DNA from 3 places in the Streptomyces sp. NPDC031340 genome. Region 3 is predicted to be linked to each of the others. Evidence: riboswitches for the same ligand, from Rfam matches in the RefSeq annotation. Region 3 holds a riboswitch; each other region holds the start of a gene.

The links. Region 3 has a riboswitch for cobalamin ahead of ACZ5GT_RS29415 (prenyltransferase/squalene oxidase repeat-containing protein). Riboswitches for the same ligand answer to the same signal wherever they lie in the genome.
Region 1: another riboswitch for cobalamin. It lies ahead of ACZ5GT_RS07715 (ribonucleoside-diphosphate reductase subunit alpha); the one in region 3 lies ahead of ACZ5GT_RS29415 (prenyltransferase/squalene oxidase repeat-containing protein).
Region 2: another riboswitch for cobalamin. It lies ahead of nicT (Nickel transporter NicT); the one in region 3 lies ahead of ACZ5GT_RS29415 (prenyltransferase/squalene oxidase repeat-containing protein).

Annotation. Positions count from the first base shown of each region.
Region 1 covers NZ_JBVIIE010000008.1:30,512-38,260, forward strand. The annotation lists gene ACZ5GT_RS07695 (GntR family transcriptional regulator) at 351-1,115, shown strand; gene ACZ5GT_RS07700 (DUF3311 domain-containing protein) at 1,405-1,668, shown strand; gene mctP (monocarboxylate uptake permease MctP) at 1,665-3,275, shown strand; gene ACZ5GT_RS07710 (GNAT family N-acetyltransferase) at 3,350-3,856, shown strand; cobalamin riboswitch at 3,909-4,033, shown strand; gene ACZ5GT_RS07715 (ribonucleoside-diphosphate reductase subunit alpha) at 4,156-6,555, shown strand; gene ACZ5GT_RS07720 (ribonucleotide-diphosphate reductase subunit beta) at 6,555-7,562, shown strand; gene ACZ5GT_RS07725 (hypothetical protein) at 7,686-7,749, shown strand, end outside.
Region 2 covers NZ_JBVIIE010000001.1:244,597-252,345, forward strand. The annotation lists gene ACZ5GT_RS01080 (nucleoside hydrolase) at 1-868, shown strand, start outside; gene nicT (Nickel transporter NicT) at 880-1,920, opposite strand; cobalamin riboswitch at 1,949-2,137, opposite strand; gene ACZ5GT_RS01090 (ArsR/SmtB family transcription factor) at 2,218-2,637, shown strand; gene ACZ5GT_RS01095 (glycoside hydrolase family 13 protein) at 2,944-4,599, shown strand; gene ACZ5GT_RS01100 (DUF4142 domain-containing protein) at 4,705-5,451, opposite strand; gene ACZ5GT_RS01105 (DUF6445 family protein) at 5,742-6,425, shown strand; gene ACZ5GT_RS01110 (DUF6479 family protein) at 6,468-6,839, opposite strand; gene ACZ5GT_RS01115 (luciferase domain-containing protein) at 7,080-7,469, shown strand; gene ACZ5GT_RS01120 (YncE family protein) at 7,720-7,749, shown strand, end outside.
Region 3 covers NZ_JBVIIE010000045.1:32,526-40,274, forward strand. The annotation lists gene ACZ5GT_RS29405 (energy-coupling factor transporter transmembrane component T) at 1-466, opposite strand, end outside; gene ACZ5GT_RS29410 (SCO2322 family protein) at 456-1,115, opposite strand; gene ACZ5GT_RS29415 (prenyltransferase/squalene oxidase repeat-containing protein) at 1,112-2,350, opposite strand; cobalamin riboswitch at 2,471-2,600, opposite strand; gene ACZ5GT_RS29420 (MBL fold metallo-hydrolase) at 2,672-3,709, opposite strand; gene ACZ5GT_RS29425 (aldehyde dehydrogenase) at 3,855-5,312, shown strand; gene ACZ5GT_RS29430 (ferredoxin) at 5,319-5,552, shown strand; gene ACZ5GT_RS29435 (dihydrofolate reductase family protein) at 5,889-6,533, shown strand; partial or broken gene ACZ5GT_RS29440 (IS630 family transposase) at 6,554-7,630, opposite strand; gene ACZ5GT_RS29445 (TetR family transcriptional regulator) at 7,714-7,749, opposite strand, start outside.

The DNA.
Region 1 (7,749 bases), on a different contig from region 3:
CTCAGGGATGCCACACAACCCCCCTGCCTCCCCGCGCGAGCGTTGGGCCGGGACCTGGACCAATGGTGTAGACCAGTACCGGGAGCTTGGACCAGACCAAGAAGCCTGTCAAGGCCGCCAGAACCCCTCCGACCAGCCGTTATGCGACCTACATATGCAGGAACCTTTAAGTAAGAAACCCGCGAAAACGCGGGCGCCTGGCGCGACGACCCGGTAGACCACTTACAGTGGTGGACTAGACCAAAAGAGAGGGCGACGGTATACAGAGGGGATCACGCAGCGTACGGAGGAGATCCCGGTACGCTGCGGTGCCACGATGTGAGCCGCGTCCGAAGCCGGGAAGGCAGACCATGAGCACCGACGTCAGCAGTGCGGAGAACGAGGGTGGGGCGACCGTCCGCACCGCGCGCGTGCCGAAGTACTACCGTCTGAAGAAGCACCTGCTCGACATGACGGAGACCCAGGCGCCGGGCACGCCGGTCCCGCCCGAGCGCACCCTGGCGGCGGAGTTCGACACCTCGCGCACGACCGTCCGCCAGGCCCTCCAGGAACTCGTCGTCGAGGGCCGCCTGGAGCGCATCCAGGGCAAGGGCACCTTCGTCGCCAAGCCGAAGGTGTCGCAGGCGCTGCAGCTCACCTCCTACACCGAGGACATGCGGGCGCAGGGCCTGGAGCCCACGTCGCAACTGCTGGACATCGGCTACATCACCGCCGACGACCGCCTCGCCGGGCTCCTGGACATCACCGCCGGCGGCCGGGTGCTGCGGATCGAGCGGCTGCGCATGGCCAACGGCGAGCCGATGGCCATCGAGACCACGCACCTCAGCGCCAAGCGCTTCCCGGCCCTGCGCCGCTCGCTGGCCAAGTACACGTCCCTCTACACCGCGCTCGCCGAGGTCTACGACGTCCGCCTCGCCGAGGCCGAGGAGACCATCGAGACCTCTCTGGCCACTCCGCGCGAGGCCGGCCTGCTCGGCACGGACGTGGGCCTGCCGATGCTGATGCTCTCCCGGCACTCGCTGGACCGGGAAGGGCAGCCGGTGGAGTGGGTCCGGTCGGTGTACCGGGGGGACCGCTACAAGTTCGTGGCCAGGCTGAAGCGCCCGCAGGACTAGGGCCTGTCGTTTGGATCACCCCGGCGTCGCGGGCCCTGGGGCCCGTCCCCGCACGCCAGGCGCAGCCGGATCCGAACACCGGAGCGCCGCTCAGGCGCGCGTTCGAGCGATACCGACGGTCCGTCAGGATGCAGAACCCGCGCGGGACTTCCGCCGCCGCCGGCCCGGCGGCGGCAACTGCACACAATCGCCACACCGACCTCGCGACGCGGTCTTCCGCTCACATGACACCGTGACCTAGATTGCCTGCGCATTGCACATGTGATCAGTGACGGGACGGAGTCGCGGTATGTCGAATGCGCCCGAAGCCAGACCCCCGGTGGTGACACCGGCCCGCATCGTCATCGCCGTCTGCCTGACGGCGCCCTTCGTGGCGATGCTGTGGGTCGGTTCCTACGCCGAGACGGATCCCACGCTCGCCGGGATCCCGTTCTTCTACTGGTACCAGATGCTCTGGGTGCTGCTGTCCACCGCGCTGACGATGACCGCGTACAAGCTGTGGCAGCGCGACCGGCGTGCCCGCGCCGCGCAGAGGGGCGGTGCGTCGAAGTGAAGGACGGCGTCAACGGCACCGCGCTCGGTGTCTTCGTCTTCTTCTTCCTCGCCGTCACGGCGATGGGCTTCCTGGCCGCGCGCTGGCGCCGGGCCGAGAACGAGCACAGCCTCGACGAATGGGGGCTGGGCGGACGGTCGTTCGGCACCTGGATCACCTGGTTCCTGCTCGGCGGCGACCTGTACACGGCGTACACCTTCGTCGCCGTGCCGGCGGCGGTCTACGCGGCGGGGGCGGCCGGCTTCTTCGCGGTGCCGTACACCATCCTCGTCTACCCGCTGATCTTCACGTTCCTGCCTCGGCTGTGGTCGGTGTCGCACCGGCACGGCTACGTGACGACGTCGGACTTCGTGCGCGGCCGCTTCGGCTCCAAGGGCCTGTCGCTGGCGGTAGCGGTGACCGGCATCCTGGCGACGATGCCGTACATCGCGCTCCAGCTCGTCGGCATCCAGGCGGTGCTGGACGTGATGGGCGTCGGCGGCGGCGAGAACACGAACTGGTTCGTGAAGGACCTGCCGCTGCTGATCGCGTTCGGCGTGCTGGCGGCCTACACCTACTCGTCGGGCCTGCGGGCGCCCGCGCTGATCGCGTTCGTGAAGGACACGCTGATCTACATCGTCATCGCGGTGGCGATCATCTACATCCCGATCAAGCTGGGCGGGTTCGACGACATCTTCGCGAAGGCGGGCGAGAAGTACGCGGCCGCGGGGGCGGGCGGTCTGGTGCCGGCCCCGGCGGGCCAGTGGACGTACGCCACGCTGGCGCTCGGCTCCGCGCTCGCGCTGTTCATGTACCCGCACTCGATCACCGCGACGCTGTCCTCCGGCAGCCGCGAGGTGATCCGCCGCAACACCACGATCCTGCCGCTGTACTCGCTGATGCTCGGCCTGCTGGCCCTGCTGGGCTTCATGGCGATCGCGGCCGGCGTGAAGGTCACCAACGGCCAGCTGGCGATCCCGCAGCTGTTCGAGAACATGTTCCCCGACTGGTTCGCGGGGGTGGCGTTCGCCGCGATCGGTATCGGCGCCCTCGTCCCGGCGGCCATCATGTCCATCGCGGCGGCGAACCTGTTCACCCGGAACATCTACAGGGACTTCATCAGGCCCGACGCGACACCGAAGGAGGAGACCCGGGTCTCCAAGATCGTGTCCCTGCTGGTGAAGGTGGGCGCGCTGGTCTTCGTCCTGACGATGGACAAGACCGTCGCCATCAACTTCCAGCTGCTGGGCGGCATCTGGATCCTGCAGACCTTCCCGGCCCTGGTCGGCGGCCTGTTCACGCGGTGGTTCCACCGCTGGGCACTGCTCACCGGCTGGGCGGTGGGCATGGTCTACGGCACGGTCGCCGCGTACGGGGTGGCCTCGCCGACGCAGAAGCACTTCGGCGGCTCGGCGAAGGAGATCCCGGGCATCGGCGAGATCGGCTACATCGGCCTCACCGCGTTCGTGCTCAATGTCGCGGTGACCATTGTGCTGACCTTCGTGATGCGGGCCCTGAAGGCACCCGAGGGCGTCGACCAGACGAAGCCGGAGGACTACACGGCGGACGCCGGCGACCCGGGAGTCGAGGTGGAACTGCCGCCGGCGACCGCGGAGCCGGCGCACTAGGGAACCACGGAGCGACGGGCCGTCGGTGTGGACACCGGCGGCCCGTTGTCGTACCCGTCGGGCACACTCGCCGCATGGACATCGTGATGCGGCGGGTGGATCCCGGTGAGTACGAGGAACTCGGCGAGATCACCGCCCAGGCATATCTGCGGGACGGTCTCCTCGACTTCGGGGAGGACGACGCCTACCTCGCGGAGCTGAAGGACGTCGGCAAGCGCGCCGCCGCGGCCGAGGTGCTGGTCGCCGTGCGCGGGGACCGCCTGCTGGGCGGCGTGACCTTCGTGCCGTCCGGCGGCCCGATGGCCGACATCGCCGGGCCCGGCGAGGCCGAGATACGCATGCTCGCGGTCGCGCACGACGCCCGCGGCCGGGGCGTCGGCGAGGCGCTGGTCCGCGCCTGTCTGGACCGCGCCCGGGAGGTGGAGGGCTGCGTCCGCGTCGTCCTGTCGACCCAGCGGACCATGCACACCGCCCACCGCATCTACGAACGCGTGGGCTTCGCCCGCACGCCCGAGCGGGACTGGAACCCCATCCCGCACCTGACCGACATCACTCTGCTCGCCTACGAGTTGACCCTGTGAAGCCACCGCGACACAACATCTGGGGGTGACACTGCAGTACGGCACAAGATGTATGCTCATGCTCGCTGTCGCCGCAGGGGAATCCGGTGCGAATCCGGAACTGTCCCGCAACGGTGTACTTGTGCACGCCTGTGCACAGGAGTCAGTCCGAGGACCTGCCGACAGCGCGCCCGGCCGTCCGGTCCGGGTGCCTGACGTCCGGGCCTCGTGGAATGGGCCGGTGGACGCGGCGTCGTGTGCGCTCGTGGCTGCCCCCTGCCCTCCGCAAGGCCCCGTGCCGAGCGAGGGAGAGCCCCCACGTGACCATCGCGCCAGCCGATCCGGCATCGGCGACCCAGGATCCGGTATCGGCGATCCAGCCGGACGGCGACGGCCCCGGTGCCGAACTGCTGCGGACCCTGACCGAGTTGACCGCCGACCTGCCCGACGCCGACCCCGGCCGGGTCGCCGCCGCCGCGCTGCGCGGCCGGTCCGCGCGGGCGGACGGGACGGAGCTGCGCGAGCTGGCCACCGAGGCGGCCGCCGGCCTCATCTCCGAGGACCCGGCCTACTCGCGGCTGGCCGCCCGGCTGCTGACGATCAGCATCGCCGCCGAGGCCGCCTCGCAGGGGGTCACGTCGTTCACCGAGTCGGTCGCCGTGGGGCACCGCGAGGGCCTGATCGCCGACCGGACCGCCGCGTTCGTACGCGTCCACGCTTCACGCCTCGACGCGCTGGTGGACGCGGGGGCGGACGACCGCTTCGGCTACTTCGGCCTGCGCACCCTGCACAGCCGCTACCTGCTGCGGCATCCGATCACCCGCCGCGTGATCGAGACGCCGCAGCACTTCATGCTGCGGGTGGCGAGCGGTCTGGCCGAGGACGACACGGTCCGCTCCGCCGACGAGGTCGCCGCGCTCTACGCGCTCATGAGCCGCCTCGACTACCTCCCCTCCTCCCCCACGCTGTTCAACTCCGGCACCCGGCACCCCCAGATGTCGTCCTGCTACCTCCTCGACTCCCCGCTGGACGAGCTGGACTCCATCTACGACCGCTACCACCAGGTCGCCCGGCTCTCCAAGCACGCCGGCGGCATCGGCATCGCCTACTCCCGCATCCGCTCCCGGGGTTCGCTGATCCGCGGCACCAACGGGCACTCGGGCGGCATCGTCCCGTTCCTGAAGACCCTCGACGCCTCGGTCGCCGCCGTGAACCAGGGCGGCCGGCGCAAGGGCGCGGCCGCCGTCTACCTGGAGACCTGGCACGCCGACATCGAGGAGTTCCTGGAGCTGCGGGACAACACCGGCGAGGACGCCCGCCGCACGCACAACCTCAACCTCGCGCACTGGGTGCCGGACGAGTTCATGCGCCGGGTGAACGCCGACGAGCAGTGGTCGCTGTTCTCCCCGTCGGACGTGCCCGAACTGGTCGACCTGTGGGGCGAGGACTTCGACGCCGCCTACCGCAAAGCAGAGGCCGAGGGGCTCGCGCGCAGGACCCTTCCGGCGCGCGAGCTGTACGGCCGCATGATGCGCACCCTCGCGCAGACCGGCAACGGCTGGATGACCTTCAAGGACGCCGCCAACCGCACCGCCAACCAGACGGCCGAGCCGGGCCGCGTCGTGCACTCCTCCAACCTGTGCACGGAGATCCTGGAGGTCACCGACGACGGGGAGACGGCCGTCTGCAACCTCGGTTCGGTCAACCTCGGCGCCTTCGTCGACGGCGGGGAGACCGGCGGGGAAATCGACTGGGAGCGGCTGGACGCCACCGTCCGCACGGCCGTCACCTTCCTCGACCGCGTCGTCGACGTCAACTACTACCCGACCGAGCAGGCGGCCCGCTCCAACGCCCGGTGGCGCCCGGTCGGCCTGGGCGTGATGGGCCTGCAGGACGTCTTCTTCAAGCTGCGCCTGCCCTTCGACTCGGCGGAGGCCCGGGAGCTCTCGACGCGGATCGCCGAGCGCGTCATGCTCGCCGCCTACGAAGCCTCCGCCGACCTCGCCGAACGGAACGGCGCGCTGCCGGCCTGGGAGCAGACCCGTACCGCCCGGGGCGTGCTGCACCCCGACCACTACGGCGTGGAGTTCGCCTGGCCGGAGCGCTGGGCGGCGCTGCGCGAACGGATCGCCGCGGTCGGCCTGCGCAACTCCCTGCTGCTGGCCGTGGCCCCGACCGCCACCATCGCCTCGATCGCCGGCGTGTACGAGTGCATCGAGCCGCAGGTGTCCAACCTGTTCAAGCGCGAGACGCTGTCCGGTGAGTTCCTCCAGGTCAACTCGTACCTGGTCAGGGACCTCAAGGAGCTGGGCGTATGGGACTCCCGCACCCGCGAGGCGCTGCGCGAGGCGAACGGCTCGGTCCAGGACTTCGCGTGGATCCCCGAGGACGTCCGGCGGCTGTACCGCACGGCGTGGGAGATCCCGCAGCGCGGCCTGATCGACATGGCCGCCGCCCGGACCCCGTTCCTGGACCAGTCGCAGTCCCTGAACCTGTTCCTGGAGACGCCGACGATCGGCAAGCTCTCCTCGATGTACGCGTACGCCTGGAAGCAGGGCCTGAAGACGACGTACTACCTGCGCTCGCGCCCGGCCACCCGCATCGCCCGCGCCGCCCGGGCCCAGGCGGCCACCGCCCCCGTCCCCGCACAGCAGGCGGCCGACCCCGAAGCCGTCGCCTGCTCCCTTGAGAACCCCGAGTCCTGCGAGGCCTGCCAGTAATGCGCTCCCACCACCTGCTCGACCCCGGCTTCGAGCTGACGCTGCGCCCCATGCGCTACCCGGACTTCTACGAGCGCTACCGGGACGCGATCAAGAACACCTGGACCGTGGAGGAGGTCGACCTCCACTCGGACGTGGCCGACCTCGCGAAGCTGACGCCCGCCGAACAGCACCTGATCGGCCGCCTGGTGGCGTTCTTCGCGACGGGCGACTCGATCGTCGCCAACAACCTCGTGCTGACGCTGTACAAGCACATCAACTCTCCCGAGGCGCGGCTGTACCTCAGCCGTCAGCTGTTCGAGGAGGCCGTGCACGTCCAGTTCTACCTGACCCTGCTGGACACCTACCTGCCCGATCCGGACGACCGGACGGCCGCCTTCGCGGCGGTGGAGAACATCCCGTCGATCCGCGAGAAGGCCGGGTTCTGCTTCCGGTGGATGGACGAGGTGGAGAAGATCGACCGCCTGGAGACCCGGGCCGACCGCCGCCGCTTCCTGCTCAACCTGATCTGCTTCGCCGCGTGCATCGAGGGCCTGTTCTTCTACGGCGCCTTCGCGTACGTCTACTGGTTCCGCAGCCGGGGCCTGCTGCACGGCCTGGCGACCGGCACCAACTGGGTGTTCCGCGACGAGACCATGCACATGTCGTTCGCGTTCGACGTGGTCGACACCGTGCGCAAGGAGGAGCCGGACCTCTTCGACGACGAGCTCGGGCAGCAGGTGACGGACATGCTGCGGGAGGCCGTCGAGGCGGAGCTGCAGTTCGCGCGCGACCTGTGCGGCGACGGGCTGCCGGGCATGAACACCGACTCGATGCGCCAGTACCTGGAGTGCGTCGCCGACCAGCGCCTCACCCGCCTCGGCTTCGCGCCCGTGTACGGCTCGGAGAATCCCTTCCCCTTCATGGAGCTGCAGGGCGTCCAGGAGCTGACCAACTTCTTCGAGCGGCGCCCGTCGGCCTACCAGGTCGCGGTGGAGGGCACGGTCGACCTCGACGAGGACTTCTGACCGGGATCCGGGAACGCGGGTGGTACGTCCCACCGAGGTCCGACCGGGAGGACCGGGAGGACTGAAGGACCGGAAGGACCTGGAGGACCGGGAACACCGGGAGGACCGGGAAGGAGGCCACCCATGGGCCGAACGACCCAGCGCACCGCTCTCGCCCTCGCGGCACTGACCCTGGCCGCTGCCGTCG
Region 2 (7,749 bases), on a different contig from region 3:
GCGGGCGGTCACCTGCGTCGCCGGGAACACGGACGTGGACGGCGTCGTCCGCAACACGCTGACCGTGCTGGAGCAGGCGGGCGCCCCCGACATCCCCGTCGGCCGGGGCGCCGAACGCCCGCTGATCGAGCCCGTGCGGTCGGCGCGGCACGTGCACGGCGACGACGGCATGGGCGACCTCGGCCTGCCCGCGCCGGCCCGCACCCCGTCCGGCCTGGACGCGGTGACCCTGCTGCGCCGGGAGATCCTCGCCTCGCCCCGCCCGGTGACCCTGATCCCCACCGCGCCCCTGACCAACATCGCCCTGCTGCTGCGCACCCACCCCGAGGTGACCCGCAACATCGAGCGGATCGTCTTCATGGGCGGCGCGGTGGCCACCGGCAACGCCACGCCGGTCGCCGAGTTCAACGTCTGGCACGACCCGGAGGCGGCCGCGATCCTGCTCACGGCGGGCGTGCCGATCACCATGTACGGCCTCGACGTGTTCCAGCGGGTCATCGTGCCGGCCGCCGACGTACGGCGCCTGCGGGCGAGCGCGGAACCGGGCGCCCGCCTGGCCGGCGAACTGCTCGCCCACCGCCCCTCCGCGCCGGACCCCGACGGCGACGACCCCGACGGCGGCCTCGGCGACGCGGGCGCCGTCTGCTCGGTCGCCGACCCGGCCGGCATCACCACCAGGCCGCTGCCCGTCGAGGTCTGCCTCGCTCCCGGCCCCACCCGCGGCCAGACCGTCGTCGACCGGCGCGCCCGCCCCGGCGAGTCCGAGATCCACGAGGGCGGCCGCCGCCGGCCGTCGGTGGACGTGGCCCTGGACGTCGACGTCCCCCGCTTCGTCCACCTGTACCTGTCGACGGTGGAAGGGCGTTAGCCGGAACGGAGTCAGTCGGCCTTCGCCGGCCGGGCCGCCCAGCGTTGTTCCACCCTGGCCAGGCGCCAGTACGTCACGGCGACCGCCCAGACGACCACGAACAGGCCGACGATGACGTAGCCGACGTCGCCGAGGTCGAGACCGGCCAGCTGCATCGTGCCGATGACGAAGGCGACGGCGATGGACAGGCCGGTGATGGTGACGTTGTAGTAGACCTTGCGCACCGGGTTGGAGAAGGCCCACTGGTAGGCGAAGTTCATGAACGTGCCGTCGAGCGTGTCGAACAGGCACATCCCCGCGGTGAACAGCAGCGGCAGGCACAGCACCGCGTACCACGGCAGCCCGGCCGCCGCGCCCGAGCCGGCCATCGCCAGCAGCACCACCTCGGTGGCCGTCTCGAAGCCGAGCCCGAACAGGAAGCCGACCGCGTACATCTGGCCGGGGCGGGAGACCGACCGGGTGAGGCGGCCGAGGAAGCGGTTCACCAACCCCCTTGACTCCAGGTGCCGTTCGAGTTCCCGCTCGTCGTACGTGCCCGCCCGCATCGCCCGGAAGACCCGCAGGATGCCCACCAGGGCGACCAGGTTGAGCGCGGCGATGAGATACAGGAACGTGCCGGCGACGGTCGTCCCCATGAAGCCGAGGACCTGGTGGACGGACGAGTCGCGGTTGGTCACCCGGTCGGCGAGGTGCGTGCCGCCCGCGGTCATCGCCGCCAGCACGATCACCACGCTGGAGTGCCCGAGCGCGAACCAGAACCCCACCGACACCGGCCGTTTGCCGTCGGCCATCAGTTTGCGGGTGGTGTTGTCGATCGCCGCGATGTGGTCGGCGTCGAAGGCGTGCCGCGCCCCGAGGGTGTAGGCGGTGACGCCGAGTCCGATGCCGAACGTGCGGGTGCCGACCTCGTAGTGGCCGGGGACGACGAGCAGGAACAGGACGCCGAACGCCAGGATGTGCAGGGCGGTGATGACGGCCAGCAGGCCGGCCGTCTTCACCGTGTCCTCGCGCCGCCAGCGGAAGGAGGCAGAGTTGTGGGCAGGGTCGGTCATACGGTCACGCTCCAGCACCTCGTGGATCACTTCGTGAGCTGCCGTGGCCGGTCTCCTGGCTTACGGGTCGTGCGTCGCCGGTCCGCCTTCCCGGCCGCCTCGCGGCGGCCAGTGGCTGTCCCGAAGGGGACGTGGGCCGACAACTCCCCGATCACAGTGGCGAGGGCCGCTCCGGTTTCGCACCGGCTTCCCGAACACCACGGCCCGCCCACCGTAGGGGCGCGGACCCTCCCCTGCATAGCTGCACACATGCGCAGGTATCGAAGATCACAGAGGGACGCCTGCGAGGATGACCCCATGCATCTCGTCCCGGCCGACCGCGCGGACCGCCGCGCCATCGACGGCCACCGGGTGTGCGACGCGATCGCCGCCATCGGCGACGCGGGCCGCGTCCGCGCCTGGGCCGACCGTTTCTCCCTGCTCGCGGACCCGAAACGGCTCGCGCTGCTCCTCGCCCTGCACCGCACCGGCCCCCTGGCCGTGTCCGACCTGGCGATCGCGACCGGCATGAACGACCCCGCCGTGTCCCAGGCGCTGCGGCTGCTGCGGGCCGCGGGGGTGGTGGCCGGCGAGAAGGAGGGCCGGGTGGTGCGCTACCGGGTCGTCGACACGGACGTACAGGCACTGCTCGCCCACTGCGGGGCGGACGCCGGCCCGGACGCCGACTTGCATGCCGGCTCGGACATCGGCTCGGACCGCGGCTGGGACGGCTGCTGACCGGGCGCGCGGGGGGCGCACGGCCACACCGCGACGCACTGACGCGCGGGGCGCATCGGCCGCATCCCGGAGGACGGATGCGTGCCCGGGGCACGGACGCATCCCGGAGCACGGACGCGCGGTGCACGGCGGACGGGGCGCACGGTGGGGCGGGCGGTGGGGCGGGCGGGTGGCGGACGGGGCCGGCGAACGCCTCCGAAGCAGGAGGTTACCGGGGCGTTCCGGGTTCACCCGGCGGGCTGTCCCGGACAGAGTTGTGTCTGTCGTCCGCCTTTTCTCCGGCCCGGCCCGTCCGAAGGGGAGCACGTGAACCACCCCGCGCCCGACCTCTCGTCCAAGGACCCCGACTGGTGGCGGCAGGCCGTCGTCTACCAGGTCTACCCGCGCAGCTTCGCCGACGCCGACGGCGACGGGCTCGGCGACCTCAGGGGGATCACCCAGCGCCTGACCCACCTCGCCGCCCTCGGCGTCGACGCCCTGTGGCTCAGCCCCTTCTACCCCTCCGAACTCGCCGACGGCGGTTACGACGTCGTCGACCACCGGGACGTCGACCCGCGCCTGGGCACGCTGGACGACTTCGGCGCCATGGTCGCCGAGGCGCACCGGCTCGGCCTGAAGGTGCTCGTCGACCTGGTCCCCAACCACACCTTCCACCGGCACCGCTGGTTCCAGGAGGCCCTCGCCGCCGGACCCGGCTCGCCCGCCCGCGGCCGCTACGTCTTCCGGGACGGCCGCGGCGAACACGGCGAACTACCGCCCTCCGACTGGCAGTCCGTCTTCGGCGGCAGCGCATGGCGGCGGGTGCCGGACGGGCAGTGGTACCTGCATCTGTTCGCGCCCGAGCAGCCGGACCTCGACTGGTCCCACCCGGAGGTGCGCGAGGACTTCCGCACCACCCTGCGGTTCTGGTCCGACCGCGGCGTCGACGGCTTCCGCGTCGACGTCGCGCACGCCCTGGCCAAGGACCTGAGCGAACCGCTGCGCGACCTCGGCGACCTGCCCCGGGTCGCCGAGGAGGCCCTGCTGCTGACCGCGCCGGGCAGCCACCCCTACTGGGACCGCGACGAGGTGCACGACATCTACCGCGACTGGCGCACGATCCTGGACGCCTACCGCCCGCCCCGTGCGGCCGTCGCCGAGGCCTGGGTACCGGACGCCCGGCGCGCGCTGTACGCCCGCCCCGACGAACTGGGCCAGGCGTTCAACTTCGAGTATCTGCAGGCCGGCTGGGACGCCGAGGAACTGCGCCGGGTGATCGCCTCCTCGCTGCGGACGGCCCGTACCGTGGGCGCCTCCGCGACCTGGGTGCTGTCCAACCACGACGTCGTACGCCACGCCTCACGGCTGACGCTGCCGCCGGGCGCCGACGAGAACGCCTGGCTGCTGTCCGGCGGGCACGCCCCGGCGGTGGACGAGGCGGCCGGGCTGCGCCGGGCCCGGGCGGCGACCCTGCTGATGCTGGCGCTGCCCGGATCGGCGTACCTCTACCAGGGCGAGGAGCTCGGCCTGCCGGAGGTCGCCGACCTGCCCGCCGAGGTGTTGCAGGACCCGATCTGGGAGCAGACGGGTCACGTCCGCAAGGGCCGCGACGGCTGCCGGGTGCCCCTGCCGTGGACGACGACGGGGCCGTCGTACGGCTTCGGGGCGGGCCGGGCCTGGCTGCCGCAGCCGCCGGGATTCGCGGCGTACTCGGTCGAGGCGCAGGACGGCGCCGAGGGCTCCACCCTGGAGCTGTACCGCAGGGCGCTGCGGCTGCGCCGCAAGCTGCTCGAGGGCGAGTCGCTGACCTGGGTGCAGGACGCCCCCGACGGAGTCCTGCACTTCACCCGCCGCGAGGGCTGGCGGTGCGTCACCAACCTCTCGGGGAGCGCCGTCCGGCTGCCGCCCGGGGAAGTGCTGCTGAGCAGCGCGCCGGTCGAGGACGGCCGGCTGGACCCGGACACCACCGTCTGGCTCGCCTGACCGCACCGAACGCGCCCGGCACTCACGGCACCGGGCGCGCGCGGTCATCACGGCACCGGGCGCGCCCGGTACTCACTCACCGGTCCTCACCGGCGCGCCCGGTCGTCATCCCACCGTCGGGTTCGGGGTGGCGGGCTGGGCCGACGACTCGCCGGGCAGGGCCGGCGGCTGGGTCGTGCTGTCCACCGGCGGGGTGAGCACCACCTCGGGCTGGCCCGCGGCCGGGGGCGGCGGGGTCAGGTCCGTCGAAGGCAGCTTCGGCGGGGTGGTCTGCTGGAAGAGGGCCTGGTCGAAGTCGACCAGACCGGTCTGCTCCATCACCGTGATGTGGTCCAGGACCGTGTCGTTGGCCTGGTCGGCGAGCGTCCGCACCAGGGTGTTCTTGGTCGTCGAGCGGATCTTCGCGATCGTGTTGAAGATCGAACCGTGCGTGATGCGCAGGATGTTGGCGAAGTCCTTGTCGAACTGCGCGCCGCTGTCGGCGTTGAGGGTGTTGATGAACCCCTGCTGCTGCGGACTCGGCAGGTTGGGTATCGCGATACCGAGCATGGGGCCGATCTTCCGGCAGCTGGCGTCCAGCGCCGCGTGCCCGTCGATCAGGTGCTTGCTGGCCGTGATGACCGCCTTGCTCTGCCCCTTCTTCAGGCCCATCTGGCCGACCGGGTACTCCCACAGCCCGGCCGCACGCACCTTGACGACGAAGTCCCGGTCGCCCTCCGTCAGCGGGCCCCACTGGGTCTGCGCGATGACCCGGTCCGGCGCGCTGCTGACCTTGCTGACCCCGAGCATCGACGGATAGGCGAGCGCGACGAGGGTCATGCTGAGCGCACCGCCCACGAAGAGAGTTCCCATCGCGTTCCGCGAAAAGCGCACCGTGCCTCCTGCCCGGTCGGGGGTCCCGCCAAGGGACGGCGGGGGTCGGACGCAGGGGAGTACGGACCGGATCAGCCGCAGAACCTTTTGATTTGGTAAAAACTGCGGGGTGTGAGCCAGGTCTCGCGCACCCGCCGGGGCCGCCCCGACGGGTTGACGGAAGGTTGACCGTCGTGCAGGAGAGTTGACCCGTTCGCGGGAGAGTCGAGACCCGCCCCGCGCCTACATTCGGCCGCATGTCCCCCCAGCCCCCCAGGTTCCCCGCAGGCATGTCCCCCCAGCCCACCAGGACGCCCGCAGCCCTGCCCGTGCTCCCGTACCGCAAGCCCACCAAGGGCCGCGACTACTGGGTGCTGGACGACGTCCTGCCCGACCTAGACGCCGTACGGGAGCGCTGTCTCGCCAGGGAGGACTGGGTCCAGGGGTATCCGTACACCGCGGAGACCTGGCCGGGCCTGCGTGCCATGCCGGGGCTGGAACCCGGTGAACTCGCCCGTGTGGAGCGGCTGGTGAGGAAGGCGACCGGGGCGGACCGGCTGTGGGTGCAGCGGGCGCCCGGCGGCGGCACCCTCAACCACAACTGCGTCCAGGTCGTCGGCGCGGGCGAGAGCGAGCCGCGCCCGCACACCGACTCACGCGCGCTGTGCCGGTACGCGGCCGTGCTCTACCTCAATCCCGCCGTGCCCAAGGACTGCGGCACGAGCTTCTACCGCCAGTCCCTGCCGGGCGGCCGGCTCGGCGGCAACGTGGTGCAGGCGCCGCACAACAACCTCGTCGAGGCGCTCGGGACGCGGTTCGTGGCGCCGGACGCCTTCGAGGAGGACGTCCGTGTCCCGCACCGCGCCAACCGGCTGCTGCTCTACAACGCCAACCTGGTGCACAGCGCGACCGGTTACTGCGGCAGCACGCCGGCCGACAAGAGGATGACGGCGGTCTTCTTCTGGATGGCCTGAGGCGAGCGTGCCGCCCGCTCGCCTGAGCCGAGCGGGCCGCGCTCACACGTGGCCGATGCCGCCGCTGCCGAAGGAGCCGCTGGAGCCGGGCTGCCAGCGCCGGCGATGCTGGTCCTTCCCCGTTCTGGTCGACGCGGCGTGCAGTTCGTAGGGCATGAGCCGTTCGCCGTGGTCCCCGTACGGGACCTCGTCCGGCTCGCGGACCTCGCGCGCCTCGCGGACCGGTCCGCCGGGCGGGGGATGGGGCTGGTCCTCCGGGCTGGGATGGGGCAGCTCGCGGTCCCGGACCCCCATGCCGAACTGCACCGCCCAGATGAGCCCGCCGGCGACGAAGATGCCGCCGATGAATGCGGCGATCACCTTGACCACGTCGCCCGTCGAGGCCGCGGCCAGGACAAAGGTCACTGTGTTCATGAGCCAATTATCACCCAAATGCCTGAAAAGGGCAGATTGAGGAGAAAATTAGCTATATCGGTCTGCTCGTCCAGGCCGCGCGCCGGATGGTGAACGTGTATTCGATGGCATCGGGCGGCGGCCCGTCCGTGAGTGATGCGTTCCGTTCGTTCCGATCTCGGCTGATCCGGGCGGATCTCCCGGTGGTTACGGATCGCTCAATCTCTGGTGGCCGCACGGTGATCGGCGCACCATGGGCTCATGACGCCGGTCCTCAGAGCCATGCAGCAGTTGGTGACATGGCCCGACCTCAGCCCGTGCCCGACCAGTTGCGGAACCGGCCGGGCGCTGCGCTCGGCCCGTGACGAGATCGTCCACTTCCACTCGGACCGCGACGTGGACCTCCACCTCACCGCCCCGGCGATCCAGCGGCTCCACTACGACTTCGCCGGCTCCAGCGCGATCCACCTGGTGCCCGGCTCGCGCTGGGTCACCGTCCACCTCGACTGCGACACCGATGTCGACCTGCTGCTCAGCCTGGTGAGCGTCGCCCTCAAGGCGCACCAGATCCGGCCGGTGCGCGGCGACGTGTCGGCGGCCTCCTGCAACTTCCACCGTGTGACGGTGCTTCCACGCGACGGGGGCGGCTGACCCGGAGGGCGCGCGGGCGGGCGGCCACCGAGGAGGTTGCGCGGGCGGCCGGCGAACATTCCCGGACCCCCGATCCCCCCGAACCGCCTGTACCGGAAACGCCTTTCCCAAGTGTCACAGGCATGACATAGGCTGCCATTCGCAGCCGCGCCCCGCGCGTCTCCGCCTTCCAGCGGTCATGCCCGGGTGCTGCGCGGCGCACTCGTCTTCCCGGTCACGCGCCGGGTTTCCTCGTGGGGGTAACAGCACTGTGCGCACGCGCAGCATCTCGACCGCGACG
Region 3 (7,749 bases):
CGACGCCCGTCTCGTACAGGGCGCCCGGGAGGGACTTCAGCAGGCGGGACGGGTTGGCGAGGGCGTTCGCGGCGCCCACGCAGATCAGCAGCGCGGCCAGTTTCAGGCCGTCGTAGCAGGCGAAGACGAGTGACTCGGCGGTGACCTCGCCGCCCAGCCGGACGCCCTGCGCCCAGTGCGGCAGGGGGACTTCGGGGAGGGCGACGATCACGTGCGTGCCGGGGACCGGGGAGCCGAGGGCGACGGCGAAGAAGAGGCGGACGCCGAGGACGGCGAGCGCCAGCTTGACGAACGCGGAGTAGGAGCGTGCCCAGGGTGCCTCGGTGCGGCAGACGGCGACGACGTAGGCGGACGTCGCGACGAGGAGGCCGAGCAGCAGGGGGTTGGTGGTGCGGGTGGCCGCGGTGCCCAGACCGAGCGACCACAGCCACCAGGCGCCCGGGTGCAGCGAGGGCTTACCCGCCATGCCCGCGTCGCCGGGTCTGCCACACCGCCGCCGCGCCCAGCAGCACGACCGCTCCGGCACCGGCGAACAGCCCCACCGACGGGCCGCCGCCGTCCGTGCCGTCGTTCTCGCCCGTCTTGTCCGCCGCCGTGCCCGCCGCCGGCTTCTTCGCGCCGGCGATCTGTTCCCCGCACCCCTTGTGCGGATACCCGGCGATCGCGCACAGCAGGGCGTTGGTGTCGTAGCGCAGCGGCTTCGCCACCGAGGCCAGGGCGTCCGCCGTGGTGGCGTCGGCCGGCACCCGCGCGCAGGCGGTACGGCCGGCCGGCGGCGTCTCGCCGGACGGGGCGTCGGCGGCCGTGCCGAAGTCGAGGACGAGAGCCACCCGCTTCTCGCCCTCCCGTGCCGGAGTCCGCGCGCAGATCGTCGAGAAGGAGGTGGTCCCGCGCGGCTTCGCCGCGTCGCCCGAGTCCTCGCTCACCGAGAAGCGGAAGCCCTGGACGTCGCCGTCGGAGGGGCGGGTGGTGGCGGGGCCCTGGGTGGCGTAGGTCCACCGGCCGGACTCCGACTCCCAGAAGGACCAGTAGCGGTAGCCGGTGGCCCGGGCCTGGCCGGTGGCGGCCAGGGCGAGCAGCACGGTGGTCAGCAGGACGGCGAGACGGCGTGTCACGGCTGCTGCCTCTTGCCGCGGCCGCTGAGCAGGAAGCCGATGCCGATGCCGGCGACGAGGAACACGCCGACGATCCACCAGACGCCGAAGCCGGAGTCGTCCTTCTTGCCGGCCTCGGCGGAGTCGGCCTTGGCCGGCTGGGCCTTGGCGGAGGCCGGGACGGACGCCGGCGTGGGGCCGGTGGCGTTCAGGAGCCCGACCAGGTCCTGGCCGCCGAAGTCGCGGACGTCGCCGGATGCCGCGTTCGCGGCCAGGATCAGCTCCGCGTAGGCGGCCGGTCCGCTCGCCCGCGCCCACTGCGCCGAGTTCGCCTCCAGCCAGCGCACGGCGCCGGCCGCCTTGTCGCCCTGGCCCGCGGTGGCGAGGGCGAGGACGGCGTCGGCGGTGTTGCCGTAGTCGGGCTGGGGCTTGGCGCCGGGCATGGCCGAGGTCAGGTGGTGGCCCTTGGCCAGCGTCTTGATGAGGTACGCGGCGCCGTTGCGCGCGGCCTGCCCGGGATCGCTCGCGTCCGCGCAGGCCGGGGCGGTGCCCGTCGGCTTCGCGGCGGCCCCGGTCAGGCCCTTGCCGAGGGCGCCGACCACGGCCGCGGCCGTCGCGTCCGCGTTGGCGGCGAGCGTGCCCTTCTTGTCCGGCTGGTAGGCGAAGGCGCCCGCGTCCTTCGCGTCGCACGGGAGGGCGAGCTTCAGCAGGGCGTCGTAGGGGGACTTGCCGCCCTTGGTCACCCGCGCGGGCTGCTCACCCACGGCGGCGAGGGCGCCGATGACGACGGACGTCGAGTTGGCGTCGCTCGCCCCGCCCGGTGCGTAGCCCCAGCCGCCGTCCTTGTTCTGCGCGGACTTCAGCCAGGCGACCGCCTTGCCGGTGGCGGCGTCGTGGCCGCCGAGGGCGGCGAGGGCCTGGACGGCGGCGGCCGTGCTGTTCGTGTCGACCACGACCTTGGCGTCGCAGGCCTTGGTGGCATCCGCGCGGAACGGTGCGTAGGCGCCGTTCGCGCACTGCTGGCCGACCAGCCAGTCCACCGCCTTCGCCGCCGGGCGCACGCCCACGGTGTCCTGCGCGAGCAGCGCCAGCGACTGGCGCCAGACGCCGTCGTACTTCGGGTCCGAGGAGCCGTACAGGCCGTCGGGTATCGCCGCCGACGGGGACGGCGACGAGGTCGCTGCGACGGCGGGCGCGGCCGTGCCGATCACGGCGGTGGCTGCCAGGGCCGCGGCGGTGCGGCGGACGACGTTCATGCTCGGCGGGTGCCTTCCCCTATGGGAGCGGGCAGCACGGGACACCCCGGGCGGCTCGGCTCCGTATGCCTCGACGGTGCCGTACGCCGGCGGACCGCCGACGCACCTGAGCCGGTCACGACCGTACGGGGCAGTCCGGCTGGCCGCCCTCGGCGGGCGGTTCACGGTTGCGGGTCAGCGCCGGAATTGCACCGGCTTCCCCCCGTACGGGTGTGATGACGACCCGGCTACTGTACCGGCCCGTAGGAACGCCCTGAGCGGCGGCTGTGAGTGGCCCCCGTCACCCCGGCCCAGTCTCTCCATGGGGCCACGAGTACGTGTTCATACGTGCCCCACGGCCACGTACGCCACCGGGTCGCTCCCCGCCACCGCCTCCGCCCGGCCCAGCTTCACCAGCCGCCGCAGGTGGGCCTCGGCCTCCGAGACCGCGATGTTCCTCGATGCGTGGGGAATCTCGTCCCAGGGCCGGTTCCACTCCATGCGCTCGGCGAGCTGCCAGGGCGTGAGCGGTTCGGCGAGCAGGGCGCGCAGACCGGCGAGCCGTGTCTCGTGGTGCGCCAGCAACTCCCGTACGCGGGCGGGGGCGTCGGTGAAGGCGTGCTGGTGGGCCGGGAGCACCTCGGCGGGGGCGAGCCGGCCGACGCGTTCGAGGGAGTCGAGGTAGTCGCCGAGGGGATCGGTGACTGTGGTGTCCTCGGGATCCTCGTACAGGCCGATGTGCGGGGTGATCTCCGGGAGCAGGTGGTCGCCGGAGAACAGGCGGCCGCGGCCCGGCAGTCGGGCCGGGTGCTCCTCCTCCAGGTGCAGGCAGACGTGGCCGGGGGTGTGCCCCGGCGTCCAGATCGCGCGCAGCCGGCGGCCGGGCAGGTCGAGTAGCTCGCCGGGGACGATCTCGCGGTCCGGCAGGGCGGGGGAGAAGCCCGGGAGGGCGGTGCGGGGGACTGCGGCGCGCAGCGGCGCGACGTGCTCCTCGGGGGCGCCGGCGGCGGTGAGCTTGGCCGCCATGTAGGCGAACCAGCGGCCCGGACGAGTGTCCCGGGTGCGCCGCACGACGGCGGTGTCCGCGGCGTGCATGGCGATCCACGCGCCGGACGCCTCCCGCACCCTGCCCGACAGGCCGTGGTGGTCGGGGTGGTGGTGGGTGATGACCACCCCGTGGATCTCGCCGACGGCCGTGCCGCACGCGGTCAGGCCCTCGGCGAGGGCGTCCCAGGAGCCGGGGTCGTCCCAGCCGGTGTCGATCAGCACCGGGCCGCGGTCGGTGTCGACGACGTGCACGAGCGTGTGTCCGAGGGGATTGTCCGGGATGGGGACCTCGACGGACCGTACGCCACCGCCGTGGTCGTGCACCTGCGCCATGGGCCGCCCCGTCCTGGTCGCTCGTCGACTGACCCCGCTGCGAAGCCATTGCCCACTATAACTAGAACTGGTATCAGTTCCTGGAGCGGTTCCTGATTATGCGTCAGAAACGGTACCGGCCCGACCCCGTAGGAGGCAGTCGGTCATGACCGAGCTCGTGGAACACGGACAGCTGTTCATCGGCGGGGAGTTGACCGATCCCCTGGGCGAGGACGTCATCGAGGTGATCTCGCCGCACACGGAGCAGGTCCTCGGGCGGGTGCCGCACGCCTCGGCGGCGGACGTGGACCGGGCGGTCGCGGTGGCGCGGACGGCGTTCGACGATGGCCCCTGGCCGCGGACGACCCTCGACGAGCGGATCGCGGTGGTCACCCGCATCAAGGACGGGATCGCGGCACGGCACGAGGAGATCGCCCGCGTGATCTCGTCCGAGAACGGCTCGCCGTACTCCTGGAGCGTCCTCGCGCAGGCGCTCGGCGCGATGATGGTGTGGGACGCGGCGATCAAGGTCGCCCGGGACTTCCGGTACGAGGAGACACGCGACGGCGTGCTCGGCAGGATCCTGGTGCGCCGCGAGCCGGTCGGGGTGGTGGCGGCCGTGGTGCCGTGGAACGTTCCGCAGTTCGTGGCCGCCGCCAAGCTCGCGCCGGCCCTGCTCACCGGCTGCACGGTGATCCTCAAACCGTCGCCGGAGTCGCCGCTGGACGCCTACATCCTCGCCGGGATCGCCCGCGAGGCCGGGCTGCCCGAGGGCGTCCTGTCCGTCCTGCCCGCCGACCGCGAGGTCAGCGAGTACCTGGTCGGCCACCCGGGCGTCGACAAGGTGTCCTTCACCGGCTCGGTCGCGGCGGGCAAGCGGGTGATGGAGGTGGCCTCCCGCAACCTGACCCGGGTGACCCTGGAGCTGGGCGGCAAGTCGGCGGCGGTCGTCCTGCCGGACGCGGACCTGGAGACGTCCGTCGCGGGCATCGTCCCGGCGGCCTGGATGAACAACGGCCAGGCGTGCGTGGCCCAGACCCGCATCCTGGTGCCCCGCTCCCGCTACGACGAGTTCGCCGACGCCTTCGCCGCCGCCGCGAGCGCGCTGGTGGTCGGCGACCCGCTGGACCCGGCGACCCAGGTCGGCCCGCTGGTGGCCCGGCGCCAGCAGCAGCGCAACCTCGACTACATCCGCATCGGCCAGGAGGAGGGCGCCAAGATCCTCACCGGCGGCGGCCGCCCGGCGGGCCTGGACCGCGGCTGGTACGTCGAGCCGACGCTGTTCGGCGACGTCGACAACTCCATGCGGATCGCCCGCGAGGAGATCTTCGGTCCGGTCATCTGCCTGCTGCCGTACGGCGACGAGGCCGAGGCCCTGAAGATCGCGAACGACTCGGACTACGGGCTGTCCGGCAGCGTCTGGACGGCGGACGTGGCCCACGGCATCGAGGTCGCGCGGCGGGTCCGTACCGGCACCTACTCCGTCAACACCTTCAGCCTGGACATGCTCGGCCCGTTCGGCGGCTACAAGAACTCCGGTCTGGGGCGGGAGTTCGGGCCCGAGGGCTACGGCGAATACCTCGAGCACAAGATGATCCACCTGCCGGCCGGCTGGGAGGCGTGAGCGGGGATGGGTGACCGCTGGCACGTCGACGTCGACCGCTCCCTGTGCATCGGCTCCGCCCAGTGCGTCCACCAGGCCCCTGACGGCTTCCGCCTCGACGCGGGCCGCCAGTCCCACCCCGTCGAGCCGGACGCCGACGCCGACGAGCGGGTACTGGCGGCGGCGGAGAACTGCCCGGTGGAGGCGATCGTGATCACCCTGCTGGGCAGCGGCGAGCCGGTGTTCCCGCCGGAGGAGTGAGGAGCGGGGACGGCGGGGCGGGCGCGGCGGGGCGGCGGGGCGGGCGCCGGACGGATCCGATGCGGTGCCGCGCGCGCCGGTGCGGGCCGGCGAGCGGTCAGGGGCGGTGGGCGCGTGCCCGGGACGGCGCCGCTAGTGCTCTGACCGCGTACGTTCACCGGGTTGGTATGGGAGCGATTGGATGGGCGGTGACGTCCGGTGCGACGCATGGGCCGCTTCCTGACACGCCTTGGAAAAAAGTTGCGGGCCGCTGTCGATCCGGCCACGTCCCGTTCGACGTCATGATGTGCGGCGCCTCGCCGCGCGACGACGCGACAGGACCTGACGAGGACACACGTGGATCAACTGCTGAGAGTCATGAACTTCAACGTCTCGAGTGATGGAATCGGTGCTGGTGAGCACCAGAGTCTCGAGCGGCCGTTCGGCCACGACCATCCCGAGAGGCTGTTCGCCTGGGCCGGAGCCACGGCGAGCTGGCCCATGCGCACGGATCCCGGAGGGAGCCGGGGCCTCGACGACTACTTCACGCGAGACTTCACGCGCAACATCGGTGCCGAGATCATGGGCCGCAACAAGTTCGGGCCCCAACGCGGGCCCTGGCAGGACCACGAGTGGCGCGGCTGGTGGGGTGAGGAACCCCCTTTCCACACACCGGTGTTCGTCATGACGCACCACGAGCGTCCGTCGTTCACGCTCTCCGACACCACGTTCCACTTCGTCGACGGCGACCCGGCCACGGTCCTGCAACGGGCGCGGGAAGCGGCACAGGGCAAGGACGTCCGACTCGGCGGCGGGGTCACCACCGTCCGGCAGTTCCTCGACGCCGGCCTCGTCGACACCATGCACGTGGCGGTAGCGCCGGTGAAGCTCGGATCCGGACTGCGGCTCTGGGAGTCCCCCGATGAACTGCTCGACCGCTTCCACCTGGAGGTCGTACCCAGCCCGAGCGGCGTGACGCACCACCTGTTCTGGCGAAGGTGACGTGAGGACCCACCTGAGTTCTCGCTGCGGATGCGCACGCGTTCCTTGCGTTCGGCGGCCAGGACGTCGCGGTGGCGGGCGTTGGCATTGCGCCAGCGCAGGTAGGCGTGCAGGGCCCGGGTCTGCACAGTGGGGTTGGGATAGTTCGAGTTGGCGATGGTGAACTGCCTCAGCGGTCCGAAGTGGGCCTCGATGGGGTTCGCCCAGGAGGCGTAGGTCGGGGTGAAGCACAACTCGACCTTGTGCTTTGTCGCCCAGCGCCGGATGTCCGCGCCCTTATGGGCAAACAGGTTGTCCGTGATCACGTAGATCGGTGCGCCGTCGGGCCGGGCGGCGCGGATCGACTTCAGCGCGGCCGGCGTGTTCGCGGCACCCTTCCTGCGGCGGTTGACACCCCACAGCCGGTCGTCGCCCACCGAGTAGCAGCCATGGAAGTAGCGCACCCCGTGGGTGCGGTGGTAGCTGGCCGGTACCCGGTCGGGGTGTTTCTTCCGGGCCCAGCCCGAGCCTGCGGTGGGACGGATCCCGAGCGGTCCGAACTCGTCAAAGGCGAACACCCGGTCCGGGAAGCGGTCCAGGACCTCCTCGATCCGGTCCAGCTTCTCCTCGCGGTTCGGGTCGGGGACTCCTTCCACGTCTTGGTGCGCTGAAAGGTGATGCCGCGGCGGGCGAGCAGGCCGCGCAACGCCTCGCGGCCGATGAGGATCACCCGGCCGTGGACTTTCCGCAGGCAGGCGGCGAGTTTGCGCAGCGACCAGCGGGTGAAGGGCTGGCCTGGCTTGGTCGGGCGGGTGGTGGCCGTCTGGACGACGAAGTCCTCGTCGTCAGGACTGAGCAGGCGGGGACGGCCTCCCGCCCACCGAGGGTCCAGGCAGGCCAGGCCGATCTCGTTGAACCGGTGGATCACGTCGCGGACGGTGTCCTCGTCGGCCTGCACCAGCTTCGCGATCACCGGTACCCGGTTCCCGCCGGCTCGACGCCAGCAGCATCATCGCGCGCCGGTAACGCACCGAGTTGGTGCTGCCGCGGCGCACGATCTGCTGCGGCTTCTGCCCCTCCTGGTCGGTCAGTCTGCGCACACGGACGGGCTCGGCCACCACGCCTCCAGCGGTCGGATCGGACGTCACGCAACATCCAACCGCTCCGACCACCAACCCGGCGAAATTATGCGGTCACAGCACTAGCTCTCCGGGCCGGTCTCCGGCAGGTCGATCAG